2 regions of the Mesobacillus jeotgali genome follow, and region 1 is predicted to be linked to the other one. Evidence: riboswitches for the same ligand, from Rfam matches in the RefSeq annotation. Region 1 holds a riboswitch; the other holds the start of a gene.
What was found. Region 1 has a riboswitch for cyclic di-GMP ahead of FOF60_RS22645 (HNH endonuclease). Riboswitches for the same ligand answer to the same signal wherever they lie in the genome.
Positions count from the first base shown of each region.

Region 2: another riboswitch for cyclic di-GMP. It lies ahead of FOF60_RS04490 (DUF5667 domain-containing protein); the one in region 1 lies ahead of FOF60_RS22645 (HNH endonuclease).

Region 1 is NZ_CP109811.1:4,453,854-4,457,540, forward strand. It holds gene FOF60_RS22640 (hypothetical protein) at 1-596, opposite strand, end outside; gene FOF60_RS22645 (HNH endonuclease) at 631-1,485, opposite strand; cyclic di-GMP riboswitch class I at 1,552-1,642, opposite strand; gene FOF60_RS22650 (hypothetical protein) at 2,199-2,942, opposite strand; gene FOF60_RS22655 (hypothetical protein) at 3,172-3,687, opposite strand, start outside.
Region 2 is NZ_CP109811.1:900,404-904,090, reverse strand. It holds gene FOF60_RS04500 (sporulation protein) at 1-30, opposite strand, end outside; gene FOF60_RS04495 (FbpB family small basic protein) at 51-176, opposite strand; gene FOF60_RS04490 (DUF5667 domain-containing protein) at 586-1,866, opposite strand; cyclic di-GMP riboswitch class I at 1,956-2,039, opposite strand; gene FOF60_RS04485 (pirin family protein) at 2,107-2,952, opposite strand; PreQ1 riboswitch class I at 3,134-3,178, shown strand; gene FOF60_RS04480 (QueT transporter family protein) at 3,185-3,670, shown strand.

The DNA.
Region 1 (3,687 bases):
AAATTTGTTTTCAATACTCTTAGTCTTCCACACTCTAAATCAAGCTTCGCCTTTATTTTTTTTGCTTCCTGCAAATAAGCATCTGCCTGCTTCACACGCGTTCTTTGCTGGATTAGATCCATGCCAACAACCCCACTGACAAGTCCTGCACCCAATGTACCGATGACTGCCGCCGCTGCAGGCATGAAAGGATTGCTATCCTCAGAATGAGAGGAATAAAAAGCCTTCCTTTGCAAATAATAGTCAGATATATATTTCTCCACCGTTGCTCCGTATTGACTTTTTATCTCTTCATACAGTTTCTTTTTATAGTCATAATGATCGTCAATTAATGTCTCTACACAAAGGATTTCCTCGTGGACATCATCGAATAACTCATCATACTTCCTTCGAGCCTTATACAGAATTTCTCCTGCCTCACTATTTTTTTCATAAGATGTCTTATAATCGTCGTTGCCTTTAATCACCATTTCTTTAAAGCCGTCCGTCATCAATTCGGTAAACTCTTTTCTTCCATCGCTTAAAATCTGTCCTAATTCTTTTCCTGAATCCGCAAATATTTTCCCTACTTCTGCTATATTCCTAAAGAAACTCATCTCACTGCCCCTTTGGCTTCATTCACTTTCTTACTTATCTATACTCGCTTCCGCCACCCCAAAGCTCACGGCCTCCGGTATGCCCTACGCTTGCGTGTGTTTCCCGGTCAACTAATTGCAGGACTCCCGGCTCTTCATTGTGATGCCACGTGTATCCCTCTGGATTATCTCCATTGGACAAAGCTTCGATGTCTGCTTCGGTTAATCCTAGTTCTTCAGCTAATTCTGGATCTTCTTGAATATCTTCATATAACTCATAGTTTGCATATGTAAAATGGATATAATCGCTTCTCAAATACATATCTTCATCAATTTCCATTTCGTAACTACAGTCAAATACAGGGAAGGAATCCGTTACGGTCTCACCGTTTGGAAGCTCGATCGTTTTGGTTTCAAATGGTACTTCTGCATCTGGTAAATTAGATCCATTCTCCTCTGCATCAGCGACATCGACTCCATCCACAACATCGACAACCCCTACAGCCAAGGCTCCAATAGCAACCGTTTTAGCGATGGAAATCGCACCTTTTTTTACACGGTTATGATCTCCATCGACAAAACCGCCAATGACTTCACCGCCATTGTGAACTGTATGTTTAGCAGTTTGATAGACTCCCTTCGCGGTCCTGCCGACAGCACTTCCGATTTCATTCAAACCCTGATCACGCTGGGTTGGATTGTCATTAATGATTCCCGCCACAGTCCCCACAGCTCCATCCGCAGCTTGTCCAACCGTAGTACCAGCGAACTCAGATGCCTTCCTAACCCCTTTTCCAATGTCCTCGATCACATCAGATCCAGCTAACTCCCCAATCACTTGAATTGGTCCTCCGACTACAATCCCAGCTGTTTTTCCTGCATATTTACCAAACGTCTTAAGAAAGCTCATGCCATCTACCCCTCCCGGAAAATAAAAAAACTATGACAAAAAGCCATAGCAAGAGGAACTCTACTCTATGGAAACCTGACGATCCTAGCACACCTCAGCATGCCTTAGACTCACGGCTTTGCGTCCTCCCCTTTCGAGAAGTTTGCCCTTTTCATAGGATTATATTTGGAATTATTTACACATTTATTATATAGTTCTTTAGAACTATAGTAAAGTAAAAATTCCACCTTTTTATGCAATTGCAGAACATGGGGACGATTCTCAAGCCGCAATTAAGAATCCCTCATTTACAAAAACGATACACGAAAACGGAAAACGTCAGTCCGTTCAGAAATCTGGACATATAAAAGAAACACAAGGTACGTCCCCATTCTTTGATAAAACAGTATGTACTTAAGGACCAATTCATTCACTCTCGTTTTCCCTTACAGTCAATGGAAATTGGTGAAAGTGTAAACGGTCTAAAATCGAAGACCCCTTTTGCCCATCATTCATCATTCATCATTCAACCCATGTTAAACGGACAGTTGTCAGTCAGCTTCCGGATAATCATTACCATCAAGTTTTTTCGGACACTATATTCAGCAACAATTTAAAAATGCACAAGAGCATACTTACTAACACTATTTCGGCTCCTGAATGAGACATGAGAGCCGTTCCTTTGTATCCGAACAATCTCATGTCTTACTCAGCGATACACCAATTATTTTCACTTATGTATGGGACATGTGATCCTCCCTAGCCTCTAAAACTTGTGTTAGCGACTCTATAATCTCTTTTAGAATCTTTCTTATAAATTGGACTTTTACTAACTTTTCCTCGATTATTTTCAGCCTAGTTTCTACTCTAATTTTTTCTTTATATTTAGGATAATCCTTTGCAAGTGCCAGAGGAGCGAAAGCCAAGAATAGTACTGCTGTAGATGTCGCACCCTTTGTAATTTTTTCTTTCAACACATTAAGTTTTTGCTTCAGCTTTTGTTGTTCTCTATTAATAGACCCTATTTCTTGTTCAATTAATAAAGTAGCTGCATTGCATTCTTTAAGTGAAGAGATAATCCAATCAGTTGAATCGTCTGTTTTATGAAGTAAGTCCCAACACATGGAAATATATAAATGATTAATACACAGAAAATAGTGATCTTCATAGTTTTTATGCGACTTGGCCTGTAATATTCCCAAAGCATCAATAAATTTATCTTTGGCAGACCAAACTAGTTCTTGTTGCTCATTCACTGTTCTATATGATTTGGAAGCGTCTAAAAGATACGTTTTCGCGCTAAAAATAGGTCCTTTTTTCATCGTTTCTAAATCCATTTTAATTGTTTCTAATACTTTTTCTTGCTCTTCATAAAATATAATCATTTGAGACAATACTTCATTAATATTTCGGTTAGAATTTACCATTCCAAAAAATCTCGTCGTTATTGCAAAAGCTGTTAAACCTATTGGTTCCATCTCCTCATCCTTCCAGATTAATTGTATCAAGCTAGAGTCATAAAATAGAAAATTTATATGAATCTAGCTATCGGACTTCTGTAATTATACTTATTCTCTTTATTTCTGTTTTTCCTAATGTTTTTCAATTATTTTATGTTGCCATTCCTTCATAGGAATCGTAACCACTCATCCAACATTTCGCATTCTGGATGCTACGTGAGAACAATCTAAGGTTAGGTCAACATGTTTAGTCTTCGTTTATAAATTCGCTAACAATACTTGATATATCTCCAGTGGAGATAATAGGTAGGACTATGTCGGAAATATTCTCGATTTTTTCTAAAAATTCTTCTAAACCGCTTGTTGTATATAATGTATATCTTTTAGATTCATATTGTTTAATATAATAATTAATTGTAAATTTTGTTATTAACGAATAATCTAATGATTGGATTGTCAGTTCAATATATCCTTTTGTGTATTGCTTTCCGTAAGTGAAATTTCTATAAATGTAATTTTCATTACCTAAAATACTGTATGATTTAATATTATTAGGGATGTTATTTAGAATAAAACTCATTTTATTTCTGGCTATATCGTTCAAACGCTTAAAAAGTTTGATTTGTGCTTGATCTAAAGGTTTTTTATTTAATTTTATATACCGCTTATTTTCACTTATATCAACTAGTTGGTAAGTTGGACCGCGTAATGTTTCTGTAGAAATTATATAAAAGTCTTTATAGGTATCAATTACATCATCAAT
Region 2 (3,687 bases), 1.3 Mb from region 1:
GAGCAAAGACATATACTTCCTTAATAACATCCTGTTCCTCCGTCTATTAACTATTTTGGATTGGTGTATTTGTCATCAAGCCGCTTCTCAATTATCTCGATCCGCTTTTGGTCTGCTAACAATTCTTCCTTGTTCTTTTTGACAAGCTCATTAAAACTAATCTTTAATTTCTTCACAACATCCACACTCCAATACTTAAATTTATGTTGATCGTTAGGAAAATGCCTCTTTATATCTATAGAAGATTTATAAAATGTTTCTACATTCCTTGCTCTTGCACATGCTTGTGGGAAACCCTTTTTTTTGATCTTATAAGGTTACCCATAAAAATACCTTCACCCGCTCAGGTGAAGGTCTGAAAACAAATAAAGACCTTCACCAAATATGGCAAAGGTCTTGCTAACAACTATCGTTGCCAACAAAGCCGGGAGTGATCTCCGTAATGACGACTCTGTTGTGAAAGCTACTCCCCTTTAGGAGAAACTATTCAAATGTATACGATTATGATACATGACAGTGCGCATTCCGTCAATTGATTGGAATCAAACTGGGAGGTAGTGTTCTAGCATTGACTCTTGATAACTTTTACTTACCGTTATTTTTGCCTTTTTCCTTGTTTCCCTTTTCATCACCCTCATCGTCCTGCTCATCATCATCTTCGTTGGCTTCATCTTCTTGTTTTTCTTTATTTTTCTTGGCTTCTTCACGTTTTCTTTCTTCTTCTTCCTTGGCTTCTTCACGCTTTCTTTCTTCTTCTTTTTTAGCTTCTTCACGCTTTTTTTCTTCAGCTTTTTTAGCAGCTTCTTTTTGTTGCTCTTCAGCTTTTTTGGCAGCTTCCTTTTGTTGCTCTTCAGCTTTTTCGGCTGCCTCTTTTTGCTTGGATTCTGCTTTCTTTTCTTTCTCTAGTTGTTTTTCTTCGGCATTTTTCGATGCTATAGCTTGCTTCTCTTCAGACTTCTTTTCATCTTTTGCAATACTTTGTGCTGAAGCAGCACTTACCTGCTCGACAGTGGAATTTTCAGTGGCTGTCTCATCACTTTCATTTTCATTTACAGCTTCAGTTTCCTCCACTTGCTGTTCGGTATCTTCTGTGTTGCTCTCTTTTTCGGACGCATCGGTATTTTCATCAGTTTCTGTATCTTCATCTTTTTCTTCTTCAGATTCCTGTTTTTTGCCTGATGCGAGACCTTTCATTTGCGAAGGATGGACACCTAGCTGCTTGGCTGCCTGGCCGAATCCGATCTTTTCTTCTGTATATAAAGCAGTGATTTCCTCTACTGTTTTACCAGCTGCTTCTGCCAGCCAGAAGATTTGGGCGATTTGGCCATATCCCAACTCCTGTTCACGCAGCTGAGCAACCATTTCCTGGTCCAAATCTTCCACTACATTAGCAACGATCTTTGCTTGTTCCGTTGCTTCTTCAACCTCTTCCTTCAGCTCATCCTCAAGTTCTTCAGTCAACTCATCTTCAACTTCAGATGCTTCTTCAAGCCCTTCCGTCAGACTTTCTTCCCCTTCAGCATCGGTCCCATCTTCTACAATCACTTCCGTTACCTTTTCCTGGGCTTCCTCAAGTGCCGCTAAGTATTCCTCAAAGGCAGCTTGAACGAATTCTGCTTTTTCTTCAGCTGACATCGCTGTGGCTTCAGCCAATCTCTCGTTTGCGAATTCAAGCAAAAGCTGGGCTTCTTGTTCATCATCGAAGGTTACCAGAATCTTCAATTCCTCAAACAATTGATCAAACGTAAATAAAAACTCGTCAGGAGTCGTACCCGGATCTACCGTTTCGACTATCTCATCTGCAGAGACTCCTGTTCCAAAAGCCAGCATTCCTGTCAATAATGTTGATGCTAAAATCTTCTTCATTCCAATACCTCCACTTTTACCATATTGGAATTAAAATCGACAAAAAAAGTGCTGTCCGAAGAGCAGCACATACATAAGATATGTGAATCTTCGGCAACTGGCTGGCATGGTCGATGACTTTAGCCCCTGTAGCTTTGCGTCCCCAGATTTCCCTGGGTTTGCCATTATCGGATTTTAATTCTACTTTTATCTTACTTTTTCGACAGAGAAAAATAAATAGAAAGTTTTAAAAAGTTTAGGTTATTCAGCCGCCTTGCCGAATTTCCCTTCCTGATAATCACGGTAAGCCTGGCGAATCTCCTCCATCGAATTCATCACGAACGGTCCGTAGGCGACCACTTCTTCTTTGATTGGCTTACCGGAGTATACCAAAACGCGGGATCGCTGATTTGCTTTTAGTAAAATTTCACTTAGGCCTTCGCCGCCGTCTTTAAAGGTCAATGTTGCTGCGGAAGACTTTTTAAGGTTTGTTTGGCTTGAACCTGCCTCTATATCACCTGAAAGTACGTAAAGGAATGCGTTATGTCCTTCGGGTAATTCATATGCGAACTCCGCTCCCTCAGCCAGCTGAATTTCTGATAGGGTAAAAGGTACCAGTGGTTCGAGTGGTCCTTTCACTCCGGCAGTTTCTCCTGAGTACACCTTTAAGGTACCGCCTTCGAACTGGACTACAGGAGCGTGTTCGGAATACACATTTTGGTAAGAAGTGGTTGTCCCTTTTAAATCCTTAGGCAGATTCAGCCAGAGCTGCAGTGTATGCGCTATGTCATTGTCTACTGCCTCTTCAGCATGCCGCGCACCACTGCCAGCGTTCATGTACTGGATGTCACCAGACTCCAGGATGCTGTGGCCGCCATGGTTGTCAATGTGCTCTAGCCTGCCATCAATGATATACGTGATTGTCTGGAAGCCGCGATGCGGGTGATCGGAAAAAGTACCACGCTTAAACCAGTCCTCCGCCATTAAAATGAAGGGGTCCAATTCCCTCCAGTTCTGGGGATTCAGCACAAGTCCTGCCTGGACATGCGGCATCCCTCTTTCCTCATATTGAACTGTCCAATGTTTATTGACATCTCTTTTGAACATTTTGAAAACCCCTTTTAACGAACTGTAGTTACTATCCCTAAATTATAACAATCCCGCGACATATTTTAAAATAAAGATACTTTAAACTGAGATATTCATTGTTGGCCCAATATCTATTATTCTAAGAAAAATTATATTGTGAGAAGGCCTTTTATCCTATATAATATTAAATTGGCTTTTAAATAACGTGGTTCGTAACCATCCCACGTAAAAAAACTAGGAGAGATGAAAAATGAATACTAGAACGATTGTCCGGAACGGGATTCTGGCTGCTTTATATATTGCCGTTTCTGCCGTCATCCAGCCATTTGGCTTTACCAATGTACAGTTCCGCGTGTCGGAAATGTTTAATCACCTGATTGTTTTCAATAAGAAGTATTTCTTCGGAATAGTATTAGGTGTATTTTTAACAAACCTGCTTTTCTCGCCAATGGTCGCCTATGACCTCGTCTTTGGAGTCGGCCAGTCAGTATTATCCCTGCTGATTACGATTTTCACAGCCAAATATATTAAAAGTATCATCGGCCGTATGATTGTGAACACATTAGTCTTCACGTTCACGATGTTCCTGATTGCGATTGAACTGAACCTGGCATTCCAATTGCCATTCTGGTTCACATGGCTGACAACGGCTGCAGGTGAATTCACGGTAATGGCCATAGGTATACCTGTCATGCTTGCGATTCACAAACGAGTAAACCTTGAAAAACTAGTTTAAGATAGATGAAAACGCAT